One region of the Arthrobacter sp. efr-133-TYG-120 genome, then DNA from elsewhere that is predicted to be linked to it. Evidence: riboswitches for the same ligand, from Rfam matches in the RefSeq annotation. Region 1 holds a riboswitch; each other region holds the start of a gene.
The links. A riboswitch is a leader RNA that binds a small molecule or an ion and turns the genes downstream of it on or off. The one in region 1 is predicted to bind thiamine pyrophosphate.
Positions count from the first base shown of each region.

Region 2: another riboswitch for thiamine pyrophosphate. It lies ahead of thiO (glycine oxidase ThiO); the one in region 1 lies ahead of thiC (phosphomethylpyrimidine synthase ThiC).
Region 3: another riboswitch for thiamine pyrophosphate. It lies ahead of QRN51_RS18120 (bifunctional hydroxymethylpyrimidine kinase/phosphomethylpyrimidine kinase); the one in region 1 lies ahead of thiC (phosphomethylpyrimidine synthase ThiC).
Region 4: another riboswitch for thiamine pyrophosphate. It lies ahead of QRN51_RS17705 (ECF transporter S component); the one in region 1 lies ahead of thiC (phosphomethylpyrimidine synthase ThiC).

Region 1 is NZ_JARVRI010000002.1:14,370-22,104, reverse strand. Features, by position in the region: gene QRN51_RS01360 (alpha/beta fold hydrolase) at 1-451, shown strand, start outside; gene thiC (phosphomethylpyrimidine synthase ThiC) at 452-2,281, opposite strand; TPP riboswitch at 2,277-2,384, opposite strand; gene QRN51_RS01350 (amidohydrolase family protein) at 2,462-3,556, shown strand; gene QRN51_RS01345 (VOC family protein) at 3,635-4,513, shown strand; gene QRN51_RS01340 (hypothetical protein) at 4,584-5,027, shown strand; gene rpsP (30S ribosomal protein S16) at 5,223-5,645, shown strand; gene QRN51_RS01330 (RNA-binding protein) at 5,647-5,889, shown strand; gene rimM (ribosome maturation factor RimM) at 6,019-6,582, shown strand; gene trmD (tRNA (guanosine(37)-N1)-methyltransferase TrmD) at 6,583-7,428, shown strand; gene rplS (50S ribosomal protein L19) at 7,717-7,735, shown strand, end outside.
Region 2 is NZ_JARVRI010000036.1:136,705-144,439, forward strand. Features, by position in the region: gene QRN51_RS19395 (RNB domain-containing ribonuclease) at 1-858, opposite strand, end outside; gene thiE (thiamine phosphate synthase) at 896-1,585, opposite strand; TPP riboswitch at 1,612-1,731, shown strand; gene thiO (glycine oxidase ThiO) at 1,723-3,027, shown strand; gene thiS (sulfur carrier protein ThiS) at 3,024-3,260, shown strand; gene QRN51_RS19415 (thiazole synthase) at 3,264-4,070, shown strand; gene QRN51_RS19420 (4a-hydroxytetrahydrobiopterin dehydratase) at 4,133-4,453, shown strand; gene QRN51_RS19425 (hypothetical protein) at 4,485-4,787, opposite strand; gene QRN51_RS19430 (DUF3107 domain-containing protein) at 4,824-5,048, opposite strand; gene QRN51_RS19435 (TetR/AcrR family transcriptional regulator) at 5,099-5,638, opposite strand; gene moeB (molybdopterin-synthase adenylyltransferase MoeB) at 5,842-7,041, shown strand; gene QRN51_RS19445 (SDR family NAD(P)-dependent oxidoreductase) at 7,076-7,735, shown strand, end outside.
Region 3 is NZ_JARVRI010000032.1:63,575-71,309, forward strand. Features, by position in the region: gene QRN51_RS18110 (vitamin K epoxide reductase family protein) at 1-586, opposite strand, end outside; gene QRN51_RS18115 (Rne/Rng family ribonuclease) at 1,056-4,199, shown strand; TPP riboswitch at 4,344-4,440, shown strand; gene QRN51_RS18120 (bifunctional hydroxymethylpyrimidine kinase/phosphomethylpyrimidine kinase) at 4,432-5,952, shown strand; gene rplU (50S ribosomal protein L21) at 6,373-6,681, shown strand; gene rpmA (50S ribosomal protein L27) at 6,742-7,005, shown strand; gene obgE (GTPase ObgE) at 7,151-7,735, shown strand, end outside.
Region 4 is NZ_JARVRI010000031.1:52,171-59,905, reverse strand. Features, by position in the region: gene QRN51_RS17725 (endonuclease domain-containing protein) at 16-840, shown strand; gene QRN51_RS17720 (UDP-N-acetylglucosamine 1-carboxyvinyltransferase) at 991-2,514, opposite strand; gene QRN51_RS17715 (energy-coupling factor transporter transmembrane component T family protein) at 2,724-3,530, opposite strand; gene QRN51_RS17710 (ABC transporter ATP-binding protein) at 3,527-5,155, opposite strand; gene QRN51_RS17705 (ECF transporter S component) at 5,155-5,784, opposite strand; TPP riboswitch at 5,859-5,995, opposite strand; gene QRN51_RS17700 (NUDIX hydrolase) at 6,212-6,940, shown strand; gene QRN51_RS17695 (DUF4235 domain-containing protein) at 6,992-7,252, shown strand; gene mnhG (monovalent cation/H(+) antiporter subunit G) at 7,249-7,716, opposite strand; gene QRN51_RS17685 (MrpF/PhaF family protein) at 7,706-7,735, opposite strand, start outside.

The DNA of each region.
Region 1 (7,735 bases):
CCGCTCCCTCGTGCTGGTGGAACCGGCTTGTCTTTCCTTGACAGCTGAATTACCCGCCACCGCGGCGTACCGGGCACTCATGGAGCCGTTGTTCCGGATCCGGCACGAACTCAGCGATGACGATTACCAACGCGAATTCGTCCGCAGGGCGTTTTCTTCCGAGGCGGCTGTCCTCAGCACCCCGGAGGCCCGGCGAACCGCGCGACGCCTGCGGCTCCAGGCTCCGCCGTGGGAAGCGCCCCTGCACATTGTGCCGGGAGTTCCCACGCTTGTGCTGACCGGTGGTTGGGAACCCCTCTACGAAGAGATCGCCGGCTACTTGCAGGAAACCGGCGCCCTCCACCGCGTTGCGGCTGGAGGACACCGGCCTCATGACTCAGTTGAAGGGGACCGGATCATCCGCTCCTTCATCGCGGATGCCAGCCGCGCAGGATCAGTCCAGGCTTCCTGATCAGTTCAGGTTTCCTGACGCCGCCTCACGTTTTCCTGCGGGAACCTCAAGCTCGGGCAAGTAGACCTTGCCCCCTGATGCCAGGAACTCCTCGCTCTTTTCGCGCATGCCGCTATACATTTCCGCGATGGCCGCTTGGGAATCGGCTGAGCCGTATTCGTCGCGGATGTCCTGGCTAATGCGCATGGAGCAGAATTTTGGTCCGCACATGGAGCAGAAGTGCGCCGTCTTGGCCGGTTCTGCCGGGAGTGTCTCGTCGTGGAAGGATTCGGCCGTGACCGGATCCAACGACAGCGCGAACTGGTCACGCCAGCGGAACTCGAAGCGGGCCTTGGACAGCGCATCGTCGCGTTCGTGGGCGCCGGGGTGTCCCTTGGCCAGGTCAGCGGCGTGGGCGGCGATTTTGTACGTGATCACGCCGGTCTTGACGTCGTCCTTGTTGGGCAGGCCCAGATGTTCCTTCGGAGTGACGTAGCAGAGCATCGCGGTTCCGTAGCGTGCGATCTCCGTGGCGCCGATGGCGGAGGTGATGTGGTCGTAGCCCGGGGCGACGTCGGTGACAAGGGGGCCCAGCGTGTAGAACGGCGCGCCGTCACACAGCTCCTGCTGGCGCTCCACGTTCTCCCGCACCAAGTGGAACGGGATGTGTCCGGGGCCTTCGACCATGACCTGCACGTCGTACTGCCACGCGCGCTTCGTCAGCTCGGCCAAGGTGTCCAGCTCGGCGAACTGCGCGGCGTCGTTCGCGTCCGCCGTCGCGCCCGGGCGCAGTCCATCACCCAGCGAGAACGCGACGTCGTACTTGGCGAAGATTTCGCAGAGCTCGTCGAAGTGGGTGTAGAGGAAGTTTTCCTCGTGGTGGGCCAGGCACCAGCCCGCCATGATGGAGCCGCCACGGGAAACGATGCCCGTCACGCGGTTCGCGGTGAGCGGCACGTAGCGCAGCAACACGCCGGCGTGGATGGTCATGTAGTCCACGCCCTGCTCGCACTGCTCAATGACGGTGTCGCGGAAGATTTCCCACGTGAGCTTGTTGGCTTCGCCGTTGACCTTCTCGAGGGCCTGGTAGATGGGTACCGTGCCGATCGGTACGGGGGAGTTACGAATGATCCATTCGCGGGTGGTGTGGATGTCATCGCCCGTGGACAGGTCCATGACGGTGTCGGCGCCCCATTGCGTTGCCCACTGCAACTTGTCCACTTCTTCGGCGATGGAGCTGGTGACGGCCGAGTTGCCGATATTGGCGTTGATCTTCACCAGGAACGCCTTGCCGATGATCATCGGTTCGGATTCGGGGTGGTTGATGTTGTTGGGGATGATGGCCCGGCCGGCAGCGACCTCGCTGCGGACGAGTTCCACATCGCAGTTTTCGCGAAGTGCCACGAACTGCATTTCGGGCGTGACGATGCCCTGTTTCGCGTAATGCATCTGTGTCACGGTCTTGCCGTCGACGGCGCGGCGGGGCACCGGCTGTGCCCCCTTCCACTCCGCGGAGGCGGCGCCGCGGCGCACGGCCGACTTGCCGTCGTCGAGCAGGTTCCGTTCGCGGCCGCTGTAGGCCTCAGTGTCGCCGCGGACTTCGATCCACTCGCTGCGGAATGGTTCGAGGCCCACTACGGGATCACTCCCGGGTCCGGCGGTCCGGTACACCTGGAACGGGGCGTTGGCCTCGCCGTTGGGGGACGGTTCGAGGGCGATTTCCGTCACTGGAACCCGGATTCCCGTGTCGGCATCCTCCAGGAACGCGAGGGAATGCGACTTGAGGGATTGGGTCACATCGTGGTCCGATCCCTTTTGGGTAGGGCTCAGCTGTGTTTCTTTGGTGCTCAAAGGATTACTCACTTCCTTCGCCGGCATTACCCGGACAGGTTCAACGGTCGCAGGCTGCATCAGCCCGATCTCAGCCCTTGCAAGGGCCCCCGTGTGGTCGTAGACGAAGCTACCACAGCTGCCAGCGCTTGTGACAGATGTGACCGCGCCGGCGAAGCTCCCGGGAACTAGGGTGGAATCATGGCGGAAATCATCGAATTCAGCGGCGCCGTCCTCACCGGGCCGGAGGAGGAACGGCGCGGCCTCTGGTCGGTCGACGGACGGCTGACCTTCGTCCGGCCCCTTGCGAAGCCCGACGTCGTCCTGGACGGTTGGGTGCTTCCCGGCCTGGTCGACGCGCATTGCCACGTTGGCTTGGGCAAGGGCGGAGCTGTCGACGAGGAGACTGCCCGCCTGCAGGCGACTGCGGACCGGAATGCCGGGACCCTCTTGATCCGCGATGCCGGATCCCCAAGCGACACGCGCTGGCTGCAACGCCGGGCGGACATGCCGAGGATCATCCGCGCGGGCAGGCACATCGCGAGGCAACGGCGGTACATCCCCGGGCTGGCCGAAGAGGTGGAGCCGGAGGATCTGATGGAGGCAGTCCGCAAGCAGGCGCGGTCCGGAGACGGCTGGGTCAAGATCGTGGGGGACTGGATCGACCGCTCCGCCGGGGATCTCGGCCCGTCCTTTCCGGCCGCCGTCGTCAAGGACGCCGTCGCGGCCGCACACGACGAGGGGGCGCGGGTGACCGCCCATTGCTTCGCCGAAGGGACAATCGATGACATGCTCGACGCCGGGATCGACTGCATCGAGCACGCCACCGGATTGTTGCCCCACCACATTCCCCGGCTGCTGGACCAGGATGTGCCGATTGTCCCCACGCTCATCAACATTGCGACGTTTCCGGACATCGCGAAGCAGGCTGAAACCAAATTTCCGCGCTACGCCGCCCACATGATCGCATTGTGGAAGCGCCGGCATGAGCGGGTCCTTGAGGCGTTCGATGCCGGAGTGCGGGTGTACGCCGGAACCGACGCCGGAAGCGTCATCAAACACGGCCGGATCGGCGAGGAGATCCTGGAACTCCAGCGGGCGGGTCTTCCGGCGGCCGCAGCCCTGGATGCTGCCTGCTGGTCCGCCCGTGAGTGGTTGGGTGCCGACGGCATCAGCGAAGGCGCCAGCGCAGACGTCGTGCTCTACGCAAAGGATCCCCGAGCGTCCCTTGAGATCGTGCTGCAGCCACGATGCACCGTTCTGAGGGGACACATTTCAGGAAGCGCCGGGCATTAGGAATAAATTGAAGCTTCAAGTAATTTAGATACATAGAGGTTGCCGAAGGGCGGCGCCACAAAAAGCCGGGAGTTTCACATGACCATCACATCCAGCCAGGATCTCCTTCCTGCCGAACTCACCATGGGCACTGTCATGCTCAAAGTGGGGGACATGAAGCTCATGGGCGACTACTACCAGCGGGCGCTGGGGCTGGACGTTGTCGCCGAACAGGACGGCGGGCTCTACTTCGGCCGGCTAGGCAAGCCGTTGGTGCACCTCGCGCCGGCCGCTGGTCTCCAGATCCCGGGCCGCGGAGAGGCCGGACTCTTCCACACGGCGCTGCTTTTCGAGGATCAGCCCTCGCTCGCCGCAACTGTTGCCTCCGCCGCGCAGTACGAACCCCACGCCTTCGTCGGCAGTGCCGACCACTTGGTCAGCGAAGCCTTCTACTTCACCGACCCGGAGGGCAACGGCATCGAACTCTACTACGACAAGCCCCGTGAAGGCTGGGAGTGGAACGGCAGCTCGGTCGTGATGGACAGCTTGCCGCTCCCGCCGCAGCGCTACCTCCAGCAGTACCTGAGTGAAGCGGCCGTGACGGGCCAGCATGGGGCGGGCGCCGGCGTCGGGCACGTCCACCTCCAGGTGGGCGACGTGAAGACCGCCCATGATTTCTACGTCGACACCCTCGGCTTCGAGCAGACCGCCGGCTGGCACGGGCAGGCCCTGTTTGTCTCCGCGGGCGGCTACCACCACCACATGGCCATGAACGTGTGGAACAGCCGCGGTGCAGGCCCGCGCAAGGACACCCTCGGCCTCGGCGAGGTGGTCATCGAAGTGCCGTCAGGAGACGACGTCGGCGCGCTCGCCGATCGCCTCAAGGTAGCGGGCATCGCCTCGCACCACACAGGCCAGGAGCTCCGCTTCGAGGACCCGTGGCGCAACCGCCTGCGGGTCGCGGTCCGCTACGCTTGATCCGACGGCGTGGCGCATCTCGGCCGCTGCGCCGCAGCTCCGTTGGCACGACTGAATGAGAGTACTTTCCATGGGCTTTGCTGAAATCTTTGTTGCCACCCACGATGAAGCACTCAAGAGGGCCGCTGCCCTGGAGAAGGGCAGCGACGTATCCGGCGCCGCGGTACGGATCCCGGGAATCAGCGATTTCGAAGTAGAACAACTCGGCGACCTCGCGGGCACGGCCGTGCACGCAGGCGGGGCCGACTATGAGCTTGCTTTGGTGGACGTCACCAGCGACGCCTTGCTGGGCGTCCCGGAAGCGATGGTGCGTGCCCTGTCTGAGCTCCTCAGCTACGAGACCGAAGGCGAAGGGAACGTCCTCGACGACGTCGCCGAACGCTGGGCGGCCCAAGAGGACATGCCCTTTGATGCCCAACAGGCCCGCCTGTACGTCCAGCAGTTGGCGGCCCTCGCGAGCGACGTCGAAAAGGCCGAACGGGGCGGTCTCTACGTCTGGTCCGCTGAGCAGTAATCCCGCAGAAAAGCCGCCGCACGGACCGCGTGTTCGAAATACTGTCCGCCATCTGGCACAATGGACAGGTACTCGATCCGCGCGGCCCCTCTCTCCGTGTGTGCATCTTGTCCTTGGAACCCTCAAGTATGGCCCGCCCCACGGGTGCAGAACGACGGGCTCAACCCCGTTTCAGAAACAGGAGTGACCACAAAAGTGGCCGTAAAGATTCGCCTTAAGCGCTTCGGTAAGATGCGCGCACCGTACTACCGCATCGTCGTCATGGACTCCCGCGCCAAGCGCGATGGCCGTGCGATTGAAGAAATCGGCAAGTACCACCCCACCGAAGAGCCCTCGTACATCGAGGTTGTCTCCGAGCGTGCACAGTACTGGCTGTCCGTCGGCGCCCAGCCGACCGAGCAGGTTGCCGCGATCCTCAAGATCACCGGTGACTGGCAGAAGTTCAAGGGCCTCCCGGGCCAGGAAGGCACGCTGAAGACCAAGGTCGCCAAGCCTGCTTTCGTTGCACCGGAGAAGGGTTCCGTCATCATTCCGGAAGCCATCACCAAGAAGGCCAAGCAGTCGGAAGCAACTGAAGCTCCCGCTGACGCTGAAGCAGAGACCACCGAGGCTGAGTAAGTTGCTGGCAGAAGCGCTCGAGCACTTGGTCCGCGGGATCGTTGACAGCCCTGAGGACGTCAAGGTCAGTGCCAAGAACAACCGCCGCGGGGAATCCCTCGAGGTGCGCGTTCACCAGGACGACCTCGGACGGGTGATCGGTCGCCAGGGTCGCACCGCACGCGCTTTGCGCACTGTGATTGCGGCATTGGCGGGCGGCGAGCAGGTGCGGGTCGACGTCGTCGACACCGACCGTCGCCGGTAACGCGCTCAGCAATACTTGTCTTAAATCCGGCCCCTTCACCAGATTATGGTGGAGGGGCCGGATTGTTTTACGAGCAAACCCAGCCGTGGGTCCCTCATCCGGGCCCAGCGAAGAAATCAGAGGAACCCCATGCAGCTCCAGGTTGCCCGAATCGGCAAGCCCCACGGAATCCGCGGCGAAGTCACCGTCCAGGTGCTCACCGATGCCCCTGGCGATCGTTTCGTCCCGGGCACCGAATTTGTGGTGGAGCCCGCGAAGGCTGGCCCCTTGACCATCAGCAGCGCCCGGTGGAACAAGGACATCCTATTGCTCGGTTTCGAAGAGATCTCCACGCGCAACCAGGCGGAGGAAATCCGCGGCGCGAAGCTGTTCATCGAGACCGAAGAGCTGGAAGAGGACGACGACGAAGGCTGGTACGAGCATGAGCTCGTCGGCCTTGAGGTCCGCGTCGGCTCGCAGACCGTAGGTAAGGTGACCGCGCTCAACACCATGCCGGTCCAGGACCTGCTGGTCATTGAAGACATTGACGGCAAGGAAATCCTGGTGCCCTTCGTCGAAGAGATCGTGCCCGAGGTCAACGTCGAAGACGGCTACGTGTTGCTCACGCCTCCGCCGGGGCTCTTCGAACTGAACACTGATGCTTCCGGCACCGATACGGAAGAGGACGACGCTGAAACCAAGGATGACGCCTAAATGCGCATTGATGTCGTCAGCATCTTTCCCGAGTACCTGGCGCCGCTTGAGCTTTCCCTCATAGGCAAGGCCCGCCAGGATGGGCTCTTGGAGGTCAATGTCCATGACTTGAGGGCCTTCACCACCGACAAACACCGCACCGTGGACGACACTCCGTATGGTGGCGGTGCGGGCATGGTCATGAAGGCCGAGCCCTGGGCCCAGGCCTTGGAATCCATTGCCTTTGCACAAAATGCCGAAGTTGGAACTGCCGCGCCTGAGCGCTCGTCGGACGCGCCGGCGAAAAAGCCGGTCCTGATTGTGCCGTCGCCCGCGGGGGAGCGCTTCAACCAGGCACTCGCCTATGAGCTCGCCGAGGAAGAGCAGCTCGTTTTCGCCTGCGGCCGCTATGAAGGCATTGACGAACGCGTCATGGAGTGGGCGGCAGGGCACTTCACCGTGCGTCCGGTCAGCTTGGGCGACTATGTCCTCAACGGCGGCGAAGTCGCAGTCCTGGCCATGGTCGAGGCCATCGGACGCCTGCTTCCGGGCGTCGTCGGCAATCCCGAATCCTTGGTGGAGGAATCCCATTCGGACGGCTTGCTGGAATATCCGGTCTACACGAAGCCCTCGTCATGGCGCGATCGTGACGTGCCCGCGGTCCTCTTGAGCGGCAACCACGGGAAGATCGCCCAGTGGCGCCGCCACGAACAGTTCCGCCGCACGGCGGAACGCCGCCCTGACCTCCTCACAGAGTTCGACGCCGGCCACCTGGCACGTGCGGACCGCACGGCTTTCGGTGAACTCGGGTACGACGTCGTTGATGGCCGGTTGCGGCGCCGCCCGGACAGCGACCTCCCGGACTGAGCCTGCCGCCGTCGGGCAACTTCATGCTCCGCCCGACCGCAGGAACCGGGCCGCATTCGCGGGATTCGCCGGAACCCGCGGGGTGTGGCAGAATTAACCCTTGTGTCTACTGGGTTCGCGCCTGCCACAGGGGGAGCGTCACCAACAGCCTGACAACCCGGAACCGCCAATCAGTGGCGGTACCGGACTTGAAAATCTTCGGCGGTAATTTCCGGCCGGCCTTGCGCCCCGGGCTTGCCCGCCGTGACCCAAAGTGGATGACCTGTGGCGTTCACCAGGAGTGGATTAATGCATATCCTCGATAGCG
Region 2 (7,735 bases), on a different contig from region 1:
TGCCCCGGCCTGCCGTTTGAAATGGAGCAGCGAGCGCTCATCGGGAGCGGGCATGGTGCGCAGGATTCCAACCTTGCCGTCGAGCATCAGCTGGGCCGCCGCCATCCCGGTCATGAGCGAAATCTGGGCGTTCCAGTCCTCGACGGGCAGCGAGGGAGCTGCGACGATCCTGTACCCCCCGCCGTCGGGCAGTTGGACGATTTCTTGTTCAGGCATGTTCAGGCTCGCTCCGCCGCGGCGGCGTTCGAGTTCCACCCGTTTGAGCCCGACCTCCTTGAGCAACTGCAGGACGGGATCAGCTGTCCCGGAATCGATCGCGGACTGGACGCCCTTGTAGTTGAGCTTGGCGCGGCTGCGTACGCTTGCCCGGCGAACTGAGACGGTGCGGAACTCTGCTTCGGCATCGAGTTCGAAGTCCCACACGAACGCTCCGCAGTCCTGGCCCGCCAGCAGGCTTCCGGCGTGCTCGCTGATGATCTCGGGGTGCAGCGGTATGCGGCCGTCCGGCGCATAGTACGTCTGTCCCCGGTGGCGGGTCTCGGCGTCGAGCGCTCCTCCCGGTGGCACAAAGGAGGGCACATCGGAGATGGCGTAGAGAACCCTGTAACCATTCCCGGACCGCTCAATGAAGAGGGCCTGGTCGAGATCCGTGGAAGAGGCCGGGTCGATCGTGATGAACGGAACGCCCGTGAGGTCCTGCGCCGGCAGCCTGTGTCCTGAAACCGCGGCCTCCGCGTCGCGCAGTGCTTCAGCGGGATAACCCGCGGGCAGCTCGAGTTCGGTCCGAAGCGCCGCCAGTGCTTCCGCGAGCTGGTTCGACGTTTCAGAGACGTTCGGGGCTATGCGCTGATGTGACACGAAAGTCAGGGTAACTCCAAAATCTCCCGGCGTCTCGCTAGGCCGCCGCTGCGTCCAGTGCGGCCAGGAGTGCCTGGGCTGCCGCCGTCGGATCCTCGGCCTCGGTGATGGCGCGGACCACAACAATGCGGCTGGCGCCGGCCCTCACTACCTCTTCCACGTTGCTGAGATCGATGCCGCCGATCGCAAACCAAGGAAGCACTACGCCGCCGACGGTCTCTTCGTCTGCCTGCTTCACCGCATTGGCAGCGTACTTCACCAGATCGAGCCCGACGGCGGAGCGTCCAGGCTTGGTGGGCGTGGCCCACACAGGCCCGACGCAGAAGTAGTCCAAGCCGCTCCGGCCAGGCGACGCGGCGATGGCTGCGTCAATCTGCTCCGGCGTGTGCGTGGAGAGGCCGATGATGGTGGGGTCGTGGAGCAGCTTCCGGGCCGAGTGCAGCGAAATGTCCTTTTGGCCGATATGGAACACCGGTGCGCCGGCGAGGGACGCTACGTCGGCGCGGTCGTTGACTGCCCAGAGCCGGCCCTGACGGTGCGCCACGGATTGCAGGATCTCCAGGAGTTCCAGTTCCTCTGCCGCTTCGATGGTCTTGTCGCGCAGCTGGATGATGTCCACGCCGCCCTCGAACGCGGCATCGACAAACTGCTCAAAATCACCCTGTTGCTTGCGGGCGTCGGTGCAGAGGTAGAGGCGGGCGGTGGTGTGGACATCGTGCTGGGTCATGGAAACAGAGTAGTTCCTCTAAACTGGGCTGGTACCGCGGGAGCCGCGGCGGCAGTCACAATCGCCGCGCGGCTGAGAGGGCTTCAGCGCCGACCGCTTGACCTGATCCGGCTAGTACCGGCGTAGGGAAGGACTCCATGGACGAAGTAAACACCCAGCACGGGCCCCTGCACACAGACGTGGCGGTGATCGGGGGCGGCGTCATTGGCCTGGGCATTGCGTGGGAAGCCCGAAGGTCGGGCCGCTCGGTTGTCCTGATCGATCCCGCGCCGGCCAGCGGCGCTACTTTCGCGGCGGCGGGGATGTTGGCACCCGTCAGTGAACTGCACTACCAGGAAGAGGACCTCCTGGAGCTCATGCTCGAATCGTCGGCGTTGTGGCCGGACTTCGAACACAATGTGACCGGCTCACGAACCGGACGCAGCACGGGTTACCGGACGACGCCGACCCTCGCCGTCGGTGCGGACGCAGCGGACCGCCGGGCGCTCGCCGATCTTCGGGACGTCCAGCTGGCCCATGGCCTGGTGGTGGAATCCGTGCCGTTGCGCGAAGCACGGGAGCGTGAGCCGCTCTTGAGCCCGCAGATTTCCTGTGCCTTCGACATCCCGGGCGACCACCAAGTGGATCCTCGCCGGCTTTCGGCCGCGATTCTAGGCGCGCTGGCGGAGCACCAGCCCGGCGATTCGAGCTGGATTCCGGGGGCCGAAGGCGGTTTCGCGGTCCGGGACACTGCGGCGGGCCTCCTGTGGGAGGACGGGCGCGCCGTCGGGGCCGTGCTCGGCTCAGGCATCGAAGTGCTTGCCACGGAAACGGTGGTAGCCAACGGACTCGATGCCGCCCGCGTGAAAGGACTGCCGGATGGATTGTCGCTCCCGTTGCGTCCCGTCTACGGCGACATACTGCGGCTGCGCGTCCCGGACCACCTGCAACCGCTGGTCACCGCCACGGTCCGGGGAATGGTGCGCGGAGTGCCCGTCTACATCGTTCCCCGCGATGACGGGACCGTGGTGATCGGCGCGACGCAACGTGAGGACGGATTGTCGTCGTCCGGGGGATCGGCCAACCCGGTGTCAGCCGGCGGCGTCTACCAATTGCTCCGCGACGCCCAGGTATTGGTTCCGGCCGTTGCCGAGCTGGAACTCCTCGAAGCAACTGCCCGGGCCCGTCCGGGCACCCCGGACAACGCACCGCTGCTGGGCCGCGTCGAAGGTCGGGAAGGAACCGTGCCCGGCCTCATCGTGGCCAGCGGCTTCTTCCGCCATGGCGTGCTCCTCACTCCGGCAGCGGCAAAAATCTGCGTTGGACTCATGGATGGCACCGCCGATCCCCGGTGGAACAAATTCCGCCCGGACCGCTTCTCCCGCCCGCACTCAGCAGCAAGGGCTTCCGCAGACGGCCCATCCGCCGATACCTTAAATCCCCTTCTGAAGGACCACGCATGAACATCAAATTGAACGGCGCAGACCACACGCTGAGCGACGACGCTTCCGTCACCACCCTCGTCAGCCACATCACCGGACGCGTTGTGGATTCCAGCGGCCAAGCGGCCGACGGACGCAAGATCGGCGTCGCCGTCGCACGCAATTCCGAAGTGGTGCCGCGCAGCCAGTGGGCTGCCACCGCGCTCGCAGAGGGCGATGAACTCGAAATCGTTACCGCAGTACAGGGAGGCTGAACCATGACCACAGCAAGCACTCACGAAGCAGGCACCCGAACCGATGCCCTGGTGATCGACGGTGTTGAGTTCGGCTCGCGCCTTATCATGGGAACCGGCGGAGCTCCGAGCCTAGACGGCCTCGGGGCAGCCTTGCTGGCTTCCGGCACCGAACTCACTACCGTCGCAATGCGGCGGTACTCACCGACGGAAACCGGTTCGCTGTTCCAATTGCTCGTAGACCACGGCATCCGTGTCCTGCCCAACACCGCCGGCTGTTTTACCGCCAAGGATGCCGTCATGACAGCCGAGCTAGCCCGGGAGGCATTGGAAACGGATTGGGTGAAGCTCGAGGTCATCGCCGACGAACAGACGCTGCTGCCTGACGCCGTGGAGTTGGTGGATGCGACGGAGAAGCTGGTGGACCGCGGCTTCAAGGTCTTCGCCTACACCAACGACGACCCCGTACTTGCGCTTCGCCTGGAGAACCTCGGGGCAACTGCGGTGATGCCGTTGGGCGCGCCTATCGGCACCGGCCTGGGCATCCTGAATCCCCACAACATCGAGCTGATTGTGTCCCGCGCTTCGGTGCCGGTAGTGCTCGACGCCGGCATCGGCACCGCGTCCGACGCCGCACTGGCCATGGAGCTCGGCTGCGACGCCGTGCTGCTGGCCACCGCGGTGACCCGCGCGCAGAATCCGGTGCAGATGGGCGAGGCCTTCAAACACGCGGTCATCGCCGGTAGGCTGGCGAAGCAGGCGGGCCGCATCCCGCGCAGGGAACACGCCCTGGCCTCCTCGGCCATGGAAGGCCGGGCCGAGTTCCTCTAGCGGCCGACGCTGGCCGCTCCGGGGATTCCTGCGAAGATTCCGCGTCTGTGAAGGAGCCCCGAATGGCCGGCAAGGACGACATTCTTTCCAGGTCCACTATTGACGACGCCCTTGCGGAGCTGCCGGACTGGCGGTATCGCCAGGGCGCCCTCGTCACCGCCTACAAGTGCCCGACGTCGGCTGCCGCACTCGAGTTGATTGCCGCCGTCGGGCGCATTGCCGAACAGCAGAACCACCACCCGGACCTGGACTGGCGCTACAACCGCTACACGTCCCACGATGCCGGGAGCGAGGTAACGCAGCGCGACGTCCGGGCGGCTAAGAGCGTCAGCGAAGCGGCCGCGGAAGCCGGGGCAGTTGCCAAACCGGAAGCCACGCCATGAGCCGTATCTGCAGATAGAGCCGCAGCGCTGGTTAGAGCCTCAGCGCCGCGGTCAGCTGGGCGGTGTCGTGCCGCTTCCGATGGCGGCCCAGGAAGTAGGACGCCACGGCGGCCGCCACGGTCCCCAGAATGATGGGCAGGACCCACGGGATCCACGTCACGCCAGGCTGGTAGCCAAAGCCAAGTTGGATGAAGATCACCCAACTCAGCATGGCGACGGCGACCGAAACGCCGGCGGGCAGGGTGATTCCGTACGTTCCACGGTGTTTGTCAGTTCCCCAGACAATGAAGCCTGAAGCGATGGTGGCTAGCGCCACGATGACAAGTGAGAGCATGCGGACTCCTGGCTCGCTGGTGTTCTTGCCTGTTGCTTAGAGGGCGCCGAAGCCGACCCGGCGTACTTCCTCGGCGCCGATCTCCACGTATCCGAGGACATTGCCGGGAACGATGACCTGTCGGCCCTTTTCGTCGGTCAGGCGCAGGTCCGTGCCGTTGGCAATGGCCTCGCTCACGATCTTGGCAACAGCCTCGGCGTCGAGAGCGGACTCAAGCGCGATCTCACGGCCAACATTCTGAATGCCGATCTTTACTTCCACAGCGGGGCCTCCCAGCCAATCAAAAAAATACTCAGTCCTCTATTTGTAGTCTAGGACTCTTTCGGGAAGCGACTGATTCCGCGCCAAGCTAAACGGTAGATCAGGTCGCTGGCGACATCGAGGTCCAAATCGCCGTCGGTTTCGAGCCAATACCGCGCGCTGACCTGCGCCATTCCCGCCAGGCCCCGGCCCAGCAGCTGGGCCTCCAGCGGGGGCAGCTTGGTGTCTTCGGCGATGACCTTGGCGACGGCGTCGGCGAAGGTGCGGTTGAAAGTCTCCAGCCGGGAGCTGACGTCCGGGTCGTTGATGAGATCGGATTCGAAGACGAGCCGGTGGGCTTGGTCATCGCCCGCGATGAAACGGTAGTAGGCGCGCATGACGGCCTGGACGCGCTCCTTGTTGTCCGACGTCGAATTCAGCGCCGTGAGCATCTGGTCCGTGAGCGTGGCCAGGTGGCTGTCGAGGAGGGCCATGTAGAGCTCCCGTTTCGACGGGAAGTGTTGGTACAGCACCGGCTTGCTGACATGGGCGGTCTCGGCGATTTCGTCCATCGCCGCACCATGGAAGCCGTTGGCAACGAAAACTTCCAAGGCGGCATTCAAGAGCTGGGCCCGGCGCTCATCGCGTGGCAACCTGGCCGAACGGGGCGAACCGGTCCGATCTTGCCTGACCTGCGCCTCTTGTTTGATACGTGCACTCTCGGCCACTTGTCTGCCGCCTTTCCCCTTGCAGTTATGACCACAATACTGCGCAGTAATATGACCGGGCGGCACCTGCGGGGATACTTTGAAGTATGGCCACTACTTTTGCTGCCCAAACGTTGCCGTCTTCGCTGCCGCCACTCGTGGAACCGGCCGCGGGACTGACCACCGAAGAGGTGGAACGCTACTCGCGCCACCTCATTATTCCCGAAATCGGAGCGGCCGGTCAGCGTCGGCTCAAGAATGCCAAAGTCCTCGTGATCGGAGCCGGCGGACTGGGCTCTCCGGCGTTGCTCTACCTCGCCGCCGCCGGGGTGGGGACGCTCGGAATCGTGGACGACGACGACGTCGACCTCAGCAACCTGCAACGTCAGATCATCCACCGCGTGGGCGATGTGGGACGGCCGAAAATCGAATCGGCGCGTGACGCCATCAAGGAACTCAACCCGCTCGTCAGCGTGCAGCTGCACAACGTGCGCTTGGACTCCTCCAACGCTTTGGAGATTTTCTCGGGCTACGACCTCATCCTGGACGGCGCGGACAACTTCGCCACCCGGTACCTGGTCAACGATGCTGCCGCGATTCTCGGCAAACCGTACGTCTGGGGATCCATTTTCCGCTTCGACGGCCAGGTCAGTGTGTTCTGGGAGAAGCACGGACCCAGCTACCGCGATCTCTACCCGGAGGCCCCTCCCGCCGGCTCGGTCCCGTCCTGCGGCGAAGGCGGCGTGTTCGGCATGCTGTGCGCCGCTGTCGGCTCGCTCATGGTGACCGAGGCAGTCAAGCTGATCACCGGCGTCGGGCGCTCCATGCTGGGGCGCGTGGCGCTCTTCGACGCGCTCGGCGGCAGCTGGCGCGAAATCAAGGTTTCGAAAGACCCGGAGGCCGAGCCGATCACCGAATTGACCGATTATGAGGCTTTCTGTGGCATCACCCCTGCGCCCGCAAGCGACTCGGTTCCGACCGTCACGGCCACTGAACTTTCCGGAATGCTCGAAGCCCGCGCAGCGGGGGAACGCGACTTCGAACTGGTGGATGTCCGCGAGATCGGTGAACACGAGATTGTGAGCATCGACGGTTCGGTGCTCATCCCGCAGGGACGCATCCTGGCGGGAGAGGCCTGGACGGAACTCCCGCAGGACAAAGAGATCGTCTTCCACTGCAAGGGAGGTACCCGTTCCGCGGCTGTGCTCGCGGCTGCACAGCGTGCCGGCTACACACGCGTGAGCCACCTCGACGGCGGGATCCTGGCGTGGGTGCACGACGTCGAGCCAAACAAGCCGGTTTACTGACCCCACAACGCCCGTGAACACGAAAGGTCCCGATATGAGCGAGGAATCCATGACCACACCGCAATATCCCATCGGATCGGGCTTCGGCCATGGCTCCACGGCATCTGACGTTGTGGCGGGGTTGGACCTTCACGGTAAGACGGCAATTGTCACGGGCGGCTATTCCGGGCTCGGCCTGGAGACGGTGAGGGCGTTGTCCTCCGCTGGCGCCCGGGTCACGGTTCCCGCCCGGCGTCCCGAACATGCCAAGGAGGTCCTCGACGCGGCCGGCCTGGCGAAAGTGACCGTGGAGGGCCTGGATCTCTCCGATCAGCAAGCAGTGAAGGATTTTGCGGCACGCTTCCTGGAATCGAACCCAACGCTGGACATCCTGATCAACAACGCGGCGATCATGGCCAGCCCGGAACAACGTGTGGGTCCGGGCTGGGAATCGCAATTCGCCACCAACCACTTGGGCCATTTCACGCTTCTCAACACGTTGTGGCCCGCGTTGGCAGCTGCCGGCTCGGCCCGCGTCGTGTCCTTGTCCTCCACGGGGCACAAACTCTCGCCCATCCGTTTCGAGGACCTCAACTTCGAGAACGGCTACGACAAATGGAAGGCTTACGGCCAGGCGAAGACGGCCAACGCACTGTTCGCCGTCGAGCTTGACCGTCTGGGGCGCTCCTCCGGGGTGCGGGCCTTCGCGGTCCAC
Region 3 (7,735 bases), on a different contig from region 1:
CGCTCAGGATCTTGGCCAGGCCTGCGGGCGCTGGAATGACTCCGTGCGCCACGTTCCTGATGGTCACGAAGACGAAGAGCGGGATCATGCATGCCCACACCACCATGCAGAACGGGCACAGGATATGGATGACATACAGGGCCTGGGACCAGAGCCAGACGATGAAGATGAACCCCAGTGTGACGCCCGTCTGCAGTCCGATCCAATACCAGCGGGCGAACTTGGCCCCGGCAAAGATCGCCATGGCGGTGGTGATGATCACGGCGAAGGCGACAATCCCGATGAACATGTTGGGGAAACCGAAAACCGAACTCTGCGGTGTTTTCATGACGCTGCCACAGGACACCCACGGATTGAGGTCGCAGGCCGTTATGTGGTTGGGGTCCATGAGAACCTGCAGCTTTTCCAGCACGAGTGCGCCGGACGCAAGCCACGCGACCGCGCCGGTGGCGAGCAAGAGCCAGGCAAAGGGGCGGTCGCGGACCATGCGCGGCATGGCTGCGTCGTCGGTGTGCCTGCCGGTTCCCTCCTGCCTGAGGGAGCGGGCATCGTTATTGGCCAGGTTCGGGCTGGCGGGGCTCGGCATGGTTGGCTGTCCTTTTCTGGATGGCCCGGCGCAGGACCGGGGACTGCTCTTGGGAGGATTCTAGCCGCGGAGGCTGGAGGACGCGTCCAGCAAAGGCGGCGGCACGGAAGCTTTCAGGGCATGCTTCCTGCCGGGAGTGCGGACGTGTGAGAGAATGAACATGGCCGGAAGCCGATCCACATGCGGAATCCGGTCCGGTATCTTGTTCCCAAGACCGCCAATCATTTGCAGGGCATGCCCAGGATCCAATGATCCCCGGCAGGGCCGCAGTGACCATGGACGGCACCTGGTTGTGGCATTAGAACAACGGGTTTGGAGCGAAGCCGGCTTTCCGTGGATGCCGCACCCCCATGCTGGTGCGAACCGGAAAGACTACTACTGACTTCTGTCAACGCCTGCGGGTTTTGACAATATTGCCCCTCTGGGCACCGGATGTGGCGGTTGCGCAAGGGCAGGAGTGTTGCCACATATGGATAACGAGCAAGTTGTAGCCGCCGCCGAAGATGCGGCGTCCACCGAGACCACCGAAGCACCTAAAAAGGTCACCCGCACCCGCCGCAAGGCTGCACCGAAGACGGTCGCCGCGGATGAAGCCCCCGACGCCGGAGCTGCCGCAACCGCCGCCGAGCCTGTCGCCGAAGCGAGCGACGCGGAAACGCCCAAGGCTCCCGTCCGGCGCACCAGGGCTCGAAAGAAGGTCGAAACCACCGAGCCGCTGCCGGGTTTCGCTGAAGAAGCGTCCACGGAAGGTGGCGAGGCACCGGAGGCTGCTGCCGCCGTCGTACCTGAAATAGCACCAGAGGCCGAAGCCGCCCCCGAAAAACCGGTCCGCCGGCGTCGTACGACGAGGGCAAAGAGCGCCGAGCCCGTTGCCGAAGAAGCCCCGGTTGAAACACCGGCTGCCGACGTTGCGTCGCCCGGGGAAACCACTGTGGAGCCGCCGGCCGAGGAGCCCGCGCCCGAGGAAACCACCGGGGAGCCGGCCGTCGACGCCGAAGCCGCAAGTCCGATCGCGTCGCTGTTCCTGGAACCTGCCTCCGTCACGTCCATGATCTTCCAGGCACCTGACTTGAGCGCCGTTGTCCGTCCGGCCGTCGTCGACGAGGAACCGCGGGCCGAAGCTGAGGAAGGTTCCGAGGAGAACGAACTGGACGAAGCCGGCAGCCGCCGTCGGCGTCGCAGCCGTGGCCGTCGCGGACGCCGGGGCACCGAGCGTGATGACGCGGGAGAAGAAACCTCTGCGGAATCCGAGGACGAGGCAGAAGCCGGTACCGAGGAGGCCCTCGAAGAAGGCGTGACCTCCCGCCGTCGCCGGCGCCGTCGTCGCGGCGATCAGGACCTGGAACTGACGGGCGGCGGAGACGACGATCCCCCCAACACGGTGACCCGCGTCCGCGCTCCCCGCGCGCACGTTGAGTCCACCAGCGGCTCCGACCGAGTCACGAGCGTCAAGGGCTCCACCCGCCTTGAAGCAAAGAAGCAGCGCCGCCGCGAATCCCGCGAGACCGGCCGCCGCCGCCAGGTCATCACCGAGGCCGAATTCCTGGCCCGCCGTGAGTCCGTCGACCGCCAGATGATCGTTCGCCAGCGCGACGACAGGATCCAGATCGGTGTCCTCGAAGACGGCGTGCTCGCGGAGCACTTCGTGTCCAAGACGCAGCAGGATTCCCTCATCGGCAACGTCTACCTGGGCAAGGTCCAGAACGTGCTGCCGTCGATGGAAGCCGCGTTCGTAGACATCGGGCGCGGCCGCAACGCCGTACTGTACGCCGGTGAAGTCAACTGGGATGCCGTCACCCTGGAAGGCAAACCGCGCCGCATCGAGAACGCCCTGAAGTCAGGCGACTCCGTGCTGGTCCAGGTCACCAAGGACCCGGTGGGCCACAAGGGCGCACGCCTGACGAGCCAGATTTCACTTCCCGGCCGCTACCTTGTGTACGTACCGGGCGGGTCAATGACGGGAATTTCCCGCAAGCTGCCCGACGTCGAGCGCAACCGCCTGAAGAAAATCCTCAAGGACCGCCTCCCGGAGAACGCGGGCGTTATTGTCCGCACCGCCGCCGAGGGTGCTTCCGAGGAAGAACTGACGCACGATATCAACCGCTTGCGGGCCCAGTGGGAAGGCATCGAAAGCCAGTCCACGTCCACCAAGATCCTGGCTCCGGAACTGCTGTACGGCGAACCGGACCTCACCATCAAGGTTGTCCGTGACGTCTTCAACGAGGACTTCTCCAAGCTCATCGTCTCCGGCGATGAAGCCTGGGACACCATCGAGGCCTACGTCACGTACGTGGCGCCGGACCTGGTGGGACGCCTCGAGAAGTGGACCTCGGACCAGGACATTTTCTCGGCATGGCGCGTGGACGAACAGATCCACAAGGCCTTGGAGCGCAAGGTCTTCCTGCCCTCCGGTGGTTCGCTCGTGATCGACCGCACGGAGGCCATGACGGTTGTCGACGTCAACACCGGGAAGTTCACCGGCAGCGGCGGCAACCTCGAGGAGACCGTCACCAAGAACAACCTTGAGGCTGCCGAGGAAGTGGTCCGCCAGCTCCGCTTGCGCGACATCGGTGGAATCATCGTCATCGACTTCATCGACATGGTCCTGGAATCCAACCGCGATCTCGTGTTGCGCCGCCTGGTCGAGTGCCTCGGCCGGGACCGTACCAAGCACCAGGTCGCCGAGGTGACCTCGCTTGGATTGGTCCAGATGACCCGCAAGCGCATGGGCACCGGCCTGCTGGAGGTCTTCGGCGAGCAGTGCGAGACGTGCGCAGGGCGCGGAATCGTCACGCACGACGAGCCCGTGGAGCACCGTCGGGCCAACGTCGTGGCAGCTGAACACCACCACCCGCGCACGGAGTCACAGCCAGCCGTCCGCCCCGAGCAGCGCAAGCGTCGCCGCGGCCGCGGCACGGGGCCGGGGACCACTGAACTGCCCGTCACCCCTTCGGTGCCGGTCCACACTGTGGAATCCACCGACCCGAACCGGCAGGCAGCCACCCGCGCAGCCCTTGCCACCATCGCGGCTGCAGCCCACGCTGCCCACCTGCACGACGACGAGCTCCACCACGCGGCGGAATTGCTCGCCGACGGGCACGCAGCGGAAGTAACCCCGGTCCGGGCCCCAGCGGCCCCGGTCCAGGCTCCGGCCGCTGCTTCGAGTGGCGAGGAACGTTCGAAGCCTGTGCTGCGATTCGGCGGCGAGGAAGTTGCGTTGCCTTTCGTCCACCACGAAGAGGAGGCTGCAAGTGGCACACCTGCCATGAGCCTGGACCTATTGGCACAGGCATTCGCAGGCCTCGGAGAAGCTCCGGACACCGCCACGACGTCAACGTCAGCCAAGGAAACCCCCGCAGAGGCCCCCGCAGCCGTTGCAAGCGGTGAATCCCCGGACTCGGGTTCGCGTGGACGCCGAGGCCGACGCAACCGTAGCGCCAGCCGGGCCCAGGGTGCCGCCAACGCCACCAACGTGGAGCACCACGAGGTTGCCGCGGCTGCTTCCGGTGGGGCCGCGCACGAGGCCAAGGCGGCAGACGCCGCCCCGACGAAGCCGACGGCGGCAGCGGAACCGATCATCCTCGGCGTCGGTGTGCCGAAGTCCGAACTCTGAACGCAGTACCGTGCCTAAGCCCCGGCCGTTTCCGCTCCTGTGGAAACCGCCGGGGTTTCGGCGTTGTGGGCCAATCCGCCGACCCTGGCAGTCCGGTTGCAATGGGCGATTTCAGCGGGCGAGGCGTGATCAGGGTTAAGCTAGGGGACTGACACGGGGTGCCGCGCACCGAGCCGGCTGAGACCAGACCCGTTGAACCTGTCCGGTTAGCACCGGCGAAGGGATGTCTCGCATGACTGTTTCGGCGCAATCATCTGTCTACCCGCTCAAGGCCATCCAGCGCCCCATCCCCAGGGTCCTCAGCATCGCCGGCTCGGACCCCTCAGGTGGTGCTGGGATCCAGGCAGACCTGAAGAGCATTGCGGCCAATGGCGGCTACGGCATGGCCGTCATCACGGCGCTCACTGTACAAAACACACAGGGCGTCACTGGCGTCCATGTGCCTCCCGTGGAGTTCCTGCGCCAGCAATTGGACGCCATTAGCGACGACATCACGGTTGATGCCGTCAAGATCGGCATGCTCGGGGACGCGGCGGTCATCCACGAAGTCCGCCGCTGGCTCGGCAAGGCGCGCCCCGCCGTCGTCGTCCTGGATCCAGTGATGATCGCGACCAGTGGCGACAGGCTCCTCGCGGAGTCCGCTGAAACCGCACTGCGGGAACTGCTGCCCCTCGCAGACCTGGTGACCCCCAACCTTCCGGAATTGGCCATGCTGCTTGGCGAGCCTGTTGCCACTGATTGGGCATCGGCGTTGGAGCAAGGCAAGCGCCTGGCCGCTAGCTGCGGAAACACCGTCCTGGTGAAGGGGGGCCATCTGCAGGGAGCCGGCTGCCCCGATGCCCTGGTCAATACCGGGGGAGTCCTGAGCCAGGACGTGGTGGAATTCGCCGGCCAACGGGTGGAGACCCGCAATAGCCATGGGACGGGATGTTCCCTGTCGTCGGCGATGGCGACGGCCAAGGCGCGGCTCGGCGATTGGGAGTCTGCTTTGCGTGTCGTCAAGCCCTGGCTCCAGGAGGCGCTGACCCGGTCCGAGGTGCTGGAAGTAGGGAAGGGCAACGGGCCGATCCATCATTTCCACGCGCTCCAGCAGGCCCTTCAACCGGGGGACTTCGCCGTCCGGATGTGGGACGCCGCCCAAACGGAACTGGCAGCCATTTATGGCTTGGACTTCATCCAGCACTTGCAATCCGGTGGTCTCAGCGAAGCGCAGTTCAGCTACTACCTGTCCCAGGATGCCATCTATCTCAACGGCTATTCCAGGGTCCTGGCACGGGCAAGCGCCCTCGCTCCGAGTGAAACCGAACAGCTGTTCTGGGCCCGCGGCTCGCAGATGTGCCTTGAAGTCGAATCCGAGCTGCACCGGAATTGGCTCAGTGGACGCCAGGTGAGCGGAGAGCTGGGCCCGGTCACCAAGGCCTACGTGGACCACTTGCTGGCGGCATCGGCGTCGGGAAGCTATGCGGTGCTGGTTGCTGCCGTGTTGCCTTGCTACTGGTTGTACGCCGAGGTGGGACAGCGGCTCCACCATGGGTTTGTCGAGGCCGGAGTATCGGACGAGCACCCCTATGCGGATTGGCTGCGCACCTACGCGGACGAGGCGTTCGCGGAGGCCACCCGCAAGGCGATCGACATCACGGATGCCGCCGCGCAGGTTGCGTCGCCCGCGGAGTGCACAGCGATGATGGAGGCGTTTGCCCAATCCTGCCGCTATGAAACGGCGTTCTTCGATGCTCCAAGGTTGCACGGCTGAGCCGGTCTTCCGGGGAGGAGGCACCGGAACGCGGCTTGCCCCCGCAGGCGTTGCAGCGTGTCGGCGTGAGGATCCGAGCTTTTCGCGGCCGGCAGGGTAAGGTGGACGGGCACGGTACCGGATGGCGGCATAGCCAGTCTGTGGCAGCCATCACGTGGCAGCCTCCGGACCTGGCCTCATTTGCAGCCGAAGGCGAAACTAGCGTAATCTAGATCTTCGGTGCTTACGCCAACACTTGGGTTATGCCCCTAGAAACCGTTCATTTGGAACTGACCTTTCATTTAGAACTATTCGAGGGATGACTCATGGATTCCGTACCGGAGTCCACGGCGTTGAGGCACAGCGTGAACCAGGCCCGTTTTTGGATCGGGGTTCCGCACGCAAATTTAGTAATAAACGTCGAGAGAAGTGAGTGCCCAAGTGGTGTACGCGATTGTCCGCGCAGGCGGCCGCCAAGAAAAGGTTTCCGTTGGAGACTACGTAACCCTGAACCGCGTCCCCGGTGGAGCCGGCAGCACCCTTGAGCTGCCCGCACTGCTCCTGGTGGACGGTGACAAGGTCACCTCCGCAGCTGCGGATCTGGCCAAGGTCAAGGTTACGGCTGAGATCCTCGAAGACCTCCGTGGTCCGAAGATCGTCATCCAGAAGTTCAAGAACAAGACCGGCTACAAGAAGCGCCAGGGTCACCGTCAAGAACTGACCAAGATCAAGATCACCGGTATCAAGTAACCACTGGTTGCTGTTCAGGTTTTCAACAGATTCCCCAGAATTTAAAGGCAGGCATTTCAAATGGCACATAAAAAAGGCGCGAGCTCCACTCGCAACGGTCGTGACTCCAACGCCCAGTACCTCGGCGTAAAGCGCTTCGGTGGCCAGGTCGTTTCCGCAGGCGAGATCATCGTCCGCCAGCGCGGCACCCACTTCCACCCGGGCGCCGGTGTCGGCCGCGGTGGCGACGACACCCTGTTCGCCCTGCAGGCAGGCGCGGTTGAGTTCGGTACTCGCCGTGGCCGTCGCGTAGTGAACATCGTTGCTGCTGCAGCTGCAGAGTAATAACACGTTCTGAACGGGTGGAGCGGGCCGTATGGCCCGCTCCATCTGTCTTTTTAACCGCACTAGAATTTACTAGGGCGGGCGGCCGCGCAACAGCGGCGCAACACGCACTTCAAGCAGTAATTTCCACATAGAGGAGAAACACGTGGCGACCTTCGTAGACCGGGTAGTACTTCACGTATCCGGCGGAACAGGCGGCCACGGCTGTGTTTCTGTTAAGCGCGAGAAGTTCAAGCCCCTCGGTGGACCCGACGGCGGCAACGGCGGCAATGGCGGCGACGTCATCCTGCGCGTCGATGCCCAAACCACCACCCTGCTTGATTACCACCACGCACCGCACCGCCACGCAACCAACGGCGGCCCGGGCATGGGCGACTGGCGGGGCGGCAAGAACGGTGAAACCCTCGTCCTTCCCGTCCCGGACGGCACGGTGGTCAAGACCAAGGACGGCGTCGTCCTTGCTGACCTCGTCGGCGAAGGCACCGAGTTCGTCGCCGCCGCAGGCGGCATGGGCGGCCTTGGTAACTCTTCGTTGTCTTCGCAGAAGCGCAGGGCACCCGGTTTCGCCCTCCTCGGTATTGAAGGCGAGTCCAGCGACATCGTCCTGGAACTGAAGTCCATCGCAGACATCGCGCTGGTTGGCTTCCCCTCCGCGGGCAAGTCGAGCCTTGTCGCGGCGATGTCCGCGGCGCGGCCCAAGATCGCCGACTACCCGTTTACCACCCTGATC
Region 4 (7,735 bases), on a different contig from region 1:
TGGATAGCTGGATCCATGGATGCTTTGGAATTCCTTGCCACGGTGGGTGGGGTCGCGCGCGTGGGCCTACTGCGCGCCAGCGGCTATACGCCCTCAGCCATCCGCAAGTTGGCTTCCGCCGGGGCACACCAACCGCGAAAAGGCGTGTGGGCCCTCCCGTCAGCGGATCAGGAATACCTCACGGCGATCCTCAATAACGGGCATGTCACCTGCGCGAGCGCAGCTTTACGCTACGGCCTGTGGATCAAGGACAAGCCCATGCGCGTGCACCTGGCTACGCGGCACTGCCGGGGCCGGGGCTTCGTCCGGCATGGCGGCCTACGCCTATCTCGGGAGAATGCCGTCCCCTTGGCATCCGTCGAGGACACTGTGATTCACGCATTGGTCTGCTTGCCAGAGGTCGATGCCATTTCGATTGCGCAGTCTGCCATGCAGCAGTTCGGCATCCCGCGGGCCCTGCTCGAAAGCGAGATCTCCGCCAACTACTACGGAAACGCCAGGAGGCTTCTCGCCAAGGCAGACGGCCTGTCCGAATCCGTACCGGAGATCAGCGCCCGTCTGCTGTTCGAATCAGAAGGCCTGACATTCCGTCGCCAAGTCAAAATCCGCGGCGTGGGACGTGTGGACTTTCTCATTGGACGGTGGCTCATCGTTGAAGTCAACGGCTACGCCTTCCACAGCTCGCGGGAGGCTTGGAGGAAAGATATGGAACGCCTGAACGCTGCGCAGGCACGTGGCTTTGACCTCCTGAGCTTCGCCCCCGAGCAGATTTGGAACAACCCGGAGCAGGTGATGGACGAAATCCGTGCCGTCCTCGCCCTGCACGACGAACAGAGGTGATCGCAACGACGGATTTTGCCGGATCATCGCCAGGGCGCAGAAGGCAAACCCATTGTTTTCGGGGGTGAGCGAACGCTGACTCCGGATGATCCAGCAGAATGTCCTGCTGGTCAGTCCGAATCGTGCAGATTCCGACGTTCTCCGTCCACGTCAGTCCTGGAAGTACTCGATCTTGGCGCCGATGGTGTTGAGTCGCTCGGCCAGGTCCTCGTATCCGCGCTCAATCACGTAGATGTTGCGCAACTCGGACGTGCCGCGGGCCGCCAGCATGGCCAGCAGCAGGCAAGCTGCGGGTCGCAGTGCCGGGGGGCATCCGACTTCCGCGCCACGCCACTTGGTGGGGCCATTGACGTAGATGCGGTGCGGATCGAGCAGTTGAACCTGGGCGCCGAGTTTGTTGAGTTCGGTCAGGTAGATGGCCCGGTTTTCGTAGACCCAGTCGTGGATCATGGTCTGGCCTTCGGCGTTGCCGGCGATGACCGCGAAGAACGGCAAGTTGTCGATGTTTAGACCCGGGAACGGCATCGGATGGATCTTGTCCTCCGGAGCGCGCAACCGTGATGGCTTGGTGGTGACATCCACCAAGCGCGTCCGTCCGTTGCGCGCAAAGTACTCGCCGGAGATGTCGAGCTGTTGGCCCATCTGCTCGAGCGTGGCAAGTTCGATCTCCATGAACTCGATGGGGACCCTGCAGATGGTGACTTCCGAGTTGGTCACGATGCCCGCGGTGATCAGGCTCATGGCCTCGATCGGGTCTTCGGACGGGAAGTACTCAATGTCGACGTCGATCGCCGGGCGCCCAGTGATCTTCAGGGTGGTTGTCCCGATGCCGTCGATGACCACGCCGAGCCCCTGCAGGTAGAAGCAAAGGTCCTGCACCATGTAATTGGGGCTGGCATTGCGGATCACTGTGGTACCGCTGCGGTGTGCGGCGGCCATGATGGCGTTCTCCGTTACGGTGTCACCGCGCTCCGTGAGCACGAAGGTGCGGTGCTCGCCGTCGGCCGGCGGCGCCTGCACGGAATAGAAGCCCGACTTGGCTTCCACGGAGAGTCCGAACTGCCGCAATGCCTGCATGTGCGGTTCCACGGTCCGGGTCCCGAGATCGCAACCGCCGGCGTAGGGCAGCTGGTACGAGGCAGCCTCATCGAGGAGCGGGCCGAGCAGCATGATGACGCTGCGGGTGCGGCGTGCGGCTTCCACGTCCATGGAAGCGAGGTCCAGCGTTTCCGGGCGGCGGATGCGCAGATCGTTGCCGTTCAGCCAGGTGCATTCGACGCCGATGGAGGTCAATACCTCGACAATCCGGTTGACTTCTTCGATCCGGGCGAGCCGTCGCAAGGTGGTGGTGCCGCGGTTGATGAGGCTCGCGCAAAGCAGTGCGACGCCGGCATTCTTACTGCTGTTGACGTCCACCGAGCCGGAGAGCGTACGTCCGCCCTCCACGCGCAGGTGGGTCATCTGCCGTTTGCCGACCTTGACGATGGTTCGTCCGAAGATCGACTCGAGGCGCTCGATCATGCGCAGGCTAAGGTTCTGCTTGCCTTGTTCCATGCGGGCAATGGCGCTTTGGCTGGTGCCCAGTTCCGAGGCGAGCTGTCCCTGTGTCCAGCCCTTTTCGCCGCGGGCGTCGCGAAGGAGGAGACCTACATGTTCGGCAGTCGGTTGCGTCATGATCAATAAATATCACAGATGGTCTAAGAATTGGAGATTCTGCGACGCAACCCGCTGATTCAGCCCGAGAATAGTCGTCTCGTGCGATAAGTAAGTCGCAACGGCCGCCGTCGCGTGCCCGGGGCTGCCGGATGGCGGCCCGCCCGCAAATACCCAAGTAGCTCGCAGTTGTTGTCGTTTTGAAGCGTCAAAACGACAACAACTGCGAGCTAGTTGGGCTGCTTCAGCCAGACGAAGTGCCAGGTCCCAGCCCATTGGGCCGCGAGTACGGCCGCGGCAGCGATGACCAGCCCGCCGCCCAGAACCCAGACGTCCAGGCGGCTGTAGGTGGATTCGCGCGCCCAGGTCCGCCGTCCGCCGCCGAAGCCGCGCGCCTCCATGGTCACCGCCAAGCGGGACGCCCGTCGAATCGCCTGGACCAACAAGCCGAAGCTTTGGCCAAGCATGGCCTTGAACCGTTGCGGCGGACTTCCGTGCGAGCCGACACCCCGCGCGCGCCGTGCCATGCCGATGGTCTGCCACTCCTCCGCCATGAGTCCCACGAGCCGCAGGGCCGCCAGGGTACCCAAGACAAAACGGTGCGGCAGTTTCGCCTTTTGCGCCAGGGCATCGGCGAGATCGGTGGGATCGGTGCAACTCATCAGGAGAATGGCAGGCAGCGCTATGGCAAGACCCCGCAGCATGAAGCCGAGTCCAAGCTGAAGCGAGCCTTCGCTAATGGACCAGATCCCGACGTCGAGCAGTATCCTTCCGCTGTCCGCCGACAGGATCGCGGTGCTCCAACCTCCGAGCGCGGCCGCGATAATCAAGGGCCAGCCGCGCTGCCAGAGCAAGCGCACGGTGAGCCCCGCGAGGGGGAACAACGCCAATTCGCCGAGGAGCGCGGTCGAGGCTGACACCAAGTCGATGGACAACGCCAACACCAGGGTGATCAGGAAGACCGACACGAACTTGGCCAGCGGATTGGCGCGTGTCAGGAGGGCGTTGTTGCCGCGCAGGGTCAGGGCGTCCCTCATGCCGCACCTGCTTCCTGCCGGGCGCCGCCTTGGAATGCAGGCTCGAGCCGCATCTCGGCGCCGCCCAGGACGGAGCTGAATTCCTGGTCGTGGGTCACGGAAACCACGGAGGTGCCGGCGTCGAGCAGTTCGGAAAGGAACGACGCAAGCTCAGCCCACGTGTTCGCGTCCTGGCCGAAAGTGGGTTCGTCCAGCACCAGGACGCGGGGGTGCGCGGCGAGCACCGTCGCCACGGATAGCCGCCGTTTTTCGCCCCCGGAGAGCGTGTACGGATTGGCGTCCACGAGATGCCCCAAGCGCAGCCGTTCCAGCAACTCGTCCACCCGTTCCTCGCCATGGCCAAGATGCTTGGGGCCGAACATGAGCTCATCGAGGACGCGGCCGGTGACGAACTGGTGCTCGGGCTCTTGGAACACAGTCCCGATGCGGGAGATCAGCTGCTGGGCCTTCCACTTGAACGGGTCGGGGCCCGCGCCGTCGCTGAGCCCGACGGCGGCAGTCACCGCCCCGGATATCGGCGCCAACAGCCCCGCGAGGGTCAAAGCGAAGGTCGATTTTCCGGCGCCATTGGGACCGGTGATGGTCAGTGCCCGCCCGGCAAACACTTCGGCGTCGAGTCCGGACTGCACAGGACGCGGGGCGATCGTTTTGAACCCCCGGCGCCGTGTCCGTTCGCGGGACACCGCAAGCTCCTGGGTGGCGAGCAGCAACTCGCCCCCATTCCGGGAGCTCCCCGCCCCGGAGTCGGCCGCCGGTCCGGCGCCTGTTCCCGAACGTGGGCGGGTGGCCGGCACGTAACCAGGCACCCAGACGCCCGCAGCAGTGAGCATGTCCCTTGCTTGCGCCAGAACCGTGTTCGGGTCACCGTCCAGAAGCACCGCCGGCGTCGAACCTCCCGAGGAGGAACTGCCCGGCTGAAGCACCACAATCCGGTCCACGAGGTCTTTCCAGACCGATACCCGGTGTTCCACCACCACCAAGGTGGCGCCGGTCTTGTCCAGGCAGCGGCCCACGGCATCGCGCACTTCCAAGACGCCGGCCGGGTCAAGGTTGGCGGTCGGCTCGTCCAGGAGGATCAGGCCGGGACGCATCGCCAGTATGCCGGCGAGCGCAAGGCGCTGTTTCTGCCCGCCCGAGAGGGCCGACGTCGGGTGGTCGAGCGAAAAGTTGCCGCTGGCACTGCCACCGGCCCTCCGCAGCAGCCCGACGTCGTCGAGCGCTTCATGGACCCGCTTCCAAATCTCGTCCCGCGGCACGCAAAGGTTCTCGGCGCCGAACGCGACGTCGTCGCCCAGGCGGGAAAGCACCACCTGGGTTTCGGGGTCCTGTTGCATGAGTCCGGCACGGCCCCGCTGGGCCTTCGGGGAAACGCCGTCAACCAGCAACGAGCCGGTCTCGTCGGCGTCGTCGCCTTCCTCGCCCAGCACGCCCGCCAGGGCATGGAGGAACGTCGACTTGCCTGCGCCCGAGGGGCCAAGCAGCAGGACGCGCTCGCCCGGACGGATGTCCAGGTCCAGGGCGTGGATGGCCTGCGTGGTGCGGCCGGCGTGCCGCCAGCCCCAGCCCTGCGCGGAAATGGCGGCGGGTCGCACCACGGCAGAGGTGCCGGAATCAGGACTGGGCATCAGGAAAAGACGGGCTCCGAGGCGGCCTTGCGTGACGCGAACGCGCTCAGGACACCGGTCCTGGCCAGGCCGCGGGTAGCGATCCAGGACAGGGCACCGGCAATGACGGCCCCGGAGATCGTGCAGAACACGATGTACGCGAGCTTGTCGACCGGCTCGTAGGCTATGTTCCAGCCCCACGGCAAGAAGGAGTCGTTCAGGCCGCAGAACAGGCCCGCACCGGCACCGGCCAGCAGGGACACCGGCAGGTTGAACTTCTTGTACATGAAGGCCAGGAAAATGAGTTCCGCCCCCAAGCCCTGGAGCAGGCCCGAGATCAGCACCGTGGTGCCGTACTGGGAACCCATGATGAGCTCGCTCGTGGCGGCCACTGTTTCGCAGAAAATTGCCGCACCGGGCTTGCGGACGATGAGCATGCCCAAGACTGCCGGAATCATCCAGCCGCCGGCGATCAGGCCACTCAGGGGCGGGTAGCCCGCGGACATAGGCGTGGCAACCAAAGCCATCTGGTCCCATGCCCAGAAGATCACGCCACCGGCGATCGAGATGAGTGCCGCCACGACGATGTCCACGACGCGCCAGTTGTAACCAGGCTTGGTGAGGCCCGGCCTTGCAGAAATACCAGTCATTTTGTCCTCCTGAGGAACAGGAGGGGAAAGTGTTCCCGGTTGCCTGCGAGCGGCTTCCGCCGCGCCGGTCCGGACACTATGAGAACTCGACTCCCTTGCGCCGGTACTAGCCGGATCAGGTTCGAGGGTCTGCGGCTGTCCGCACTCTCAGCGCCCGTCCTCCGTGCCGCATTGCTGCGTGCCCGACGGCGGCGCTCCCCTGTCGTTATCAATCCACCCTTTTGGGCGTGGTTCAGTTTACACCTTGGCGGGGTTGCGGGCGCTGTGTTGGCGTCCGCGGAACGGTCACAAACACGCGGGGACGAGGGATTCTGCTGGATCACTCGCCGGGTGAGCGCAGGCCGGCCCGGAATGGCGCGGGCGGCCGCAGAAACTGGGACAATGATCCAGCAGAATGTGACGCGGCAGAGCGGGCAAAGGAGCGGTCTTGGCAGGCAATGGCGAAGCGAACAGCACCACGGTGGCGGAACCGAGGCTCGCCGCAAGCGTGATCCTGGTCCGGGATGCCGCGGTTCCCGGGGGCTCTGAAGGTGCGGCGCAGGCTTTGGAGGTGTTCGTCCAGCACCGGGTTTCCACGATGGATTTCGCCGCGGGCATGGTGGTCTTCCCCGGGGGCCGGGTGGACCAGGTGGACAGCTCCGGCTGGGACTTCGCGGACGACGTCGTCGAGCAGCACGCCGCTGCATGGCACCGGAGCAGCATCGCCGTCGAGCCTGCCTCCGCCAGGTTCAACGCCGGCCGGGTGCTGGCGGCCGCGCAGCGTGAGGTGTTCGAAGAGGCCGGGCTGAAGCTTGACGCCGCCACCCTCCGCCCGTGGGCCAACTGGGTCACTCCGCAGGACCAGCCCAAGCGCTTCGACACGTACTTCTACCTTGCCTGCCCGGTTTCCGGTGCCGAGCCAAGGCACCAGACCACGGAAGCGTCGTCGTCCTTGTGGATGCCCGTCCGCGGAATCCTGGACGCCGAAGTCGCCGGAACACTCAAGCTCATGCCGCCCACGCTGGCGCTGCTGGATGAGCTCCTCGCCCTCGGCACAGTGGAAGCGATACTGGGCGAGGACCGTGACATCGTGCCTGTCCGTCCAAAGCCCGGGGCCTTGGAGGAGTTCTTCCGGCAGAGGCGCCAAGCTCCATCCGTTGCTCCGGAACTGCCCTGAAGTGGGGTTAGGCTGGGGACGGTCCTGTTTCCACCCGCAAGGAGTCCCGGAATGAACCTCCTCATCAAACTGCTCGGCACCGGCGTGAGCATCGGCGCTGGCTTTGTCGGCACCAAGCTCGTCAATGCGCTGTGGGAAAAGTCCACCGGCAAGAAACCTCCCAAGGGTCACGATGATATGGAGGCAAGCCTGCGCTCTGCACTGACCTTCGCCCTGATTTCGGCGACTGTCAGCGCCGTCATCCAGGTTTTCGCAAGCCGCAGTACCCAGCGCGCCATCTCGCGTTTCTCGAAGACACAGGACATCGTCTAGGCTGACGGCCCGCCGTTGGCGCCGTGAGGGCCTGGGCTCCCACCGTTCCCGCTGTGGGGAGTTGTCGGGTCGGCTTGGGCTTTCTCCGCTGCCCGTTGACCGGCGGCCCGCAGCACCACGGCCTCGAGTTCGTCGATGCTCAGCAACTCGGGGTGCAGGTGCTTGGTCCGGTAGCCTGCGCGGCCCACCATGTGTGCGGACACCGGCACCGTCAGCAATTGGAAGATCCAAGCGACGGCCAGGATCGGCCACACCCACCATTCGCGCATCTGCAGCCCGATGGCCGCCAAGACGAGGAACAGCCCGAGCACTTGCGGCTTGGTAGCTGCGTGCATGCGGCTCATCAGGTCCGGGAAGCGCAACAGGCCGATCGCCGCGCCCAATGACATCACCGCACCGACGATCAGCAGCACCGCGGTGACGGCATCGATGACGGCATCCGCTCCGGTGGCGTCAGGAGTCATTGACCTGTCCTCTCCGGTC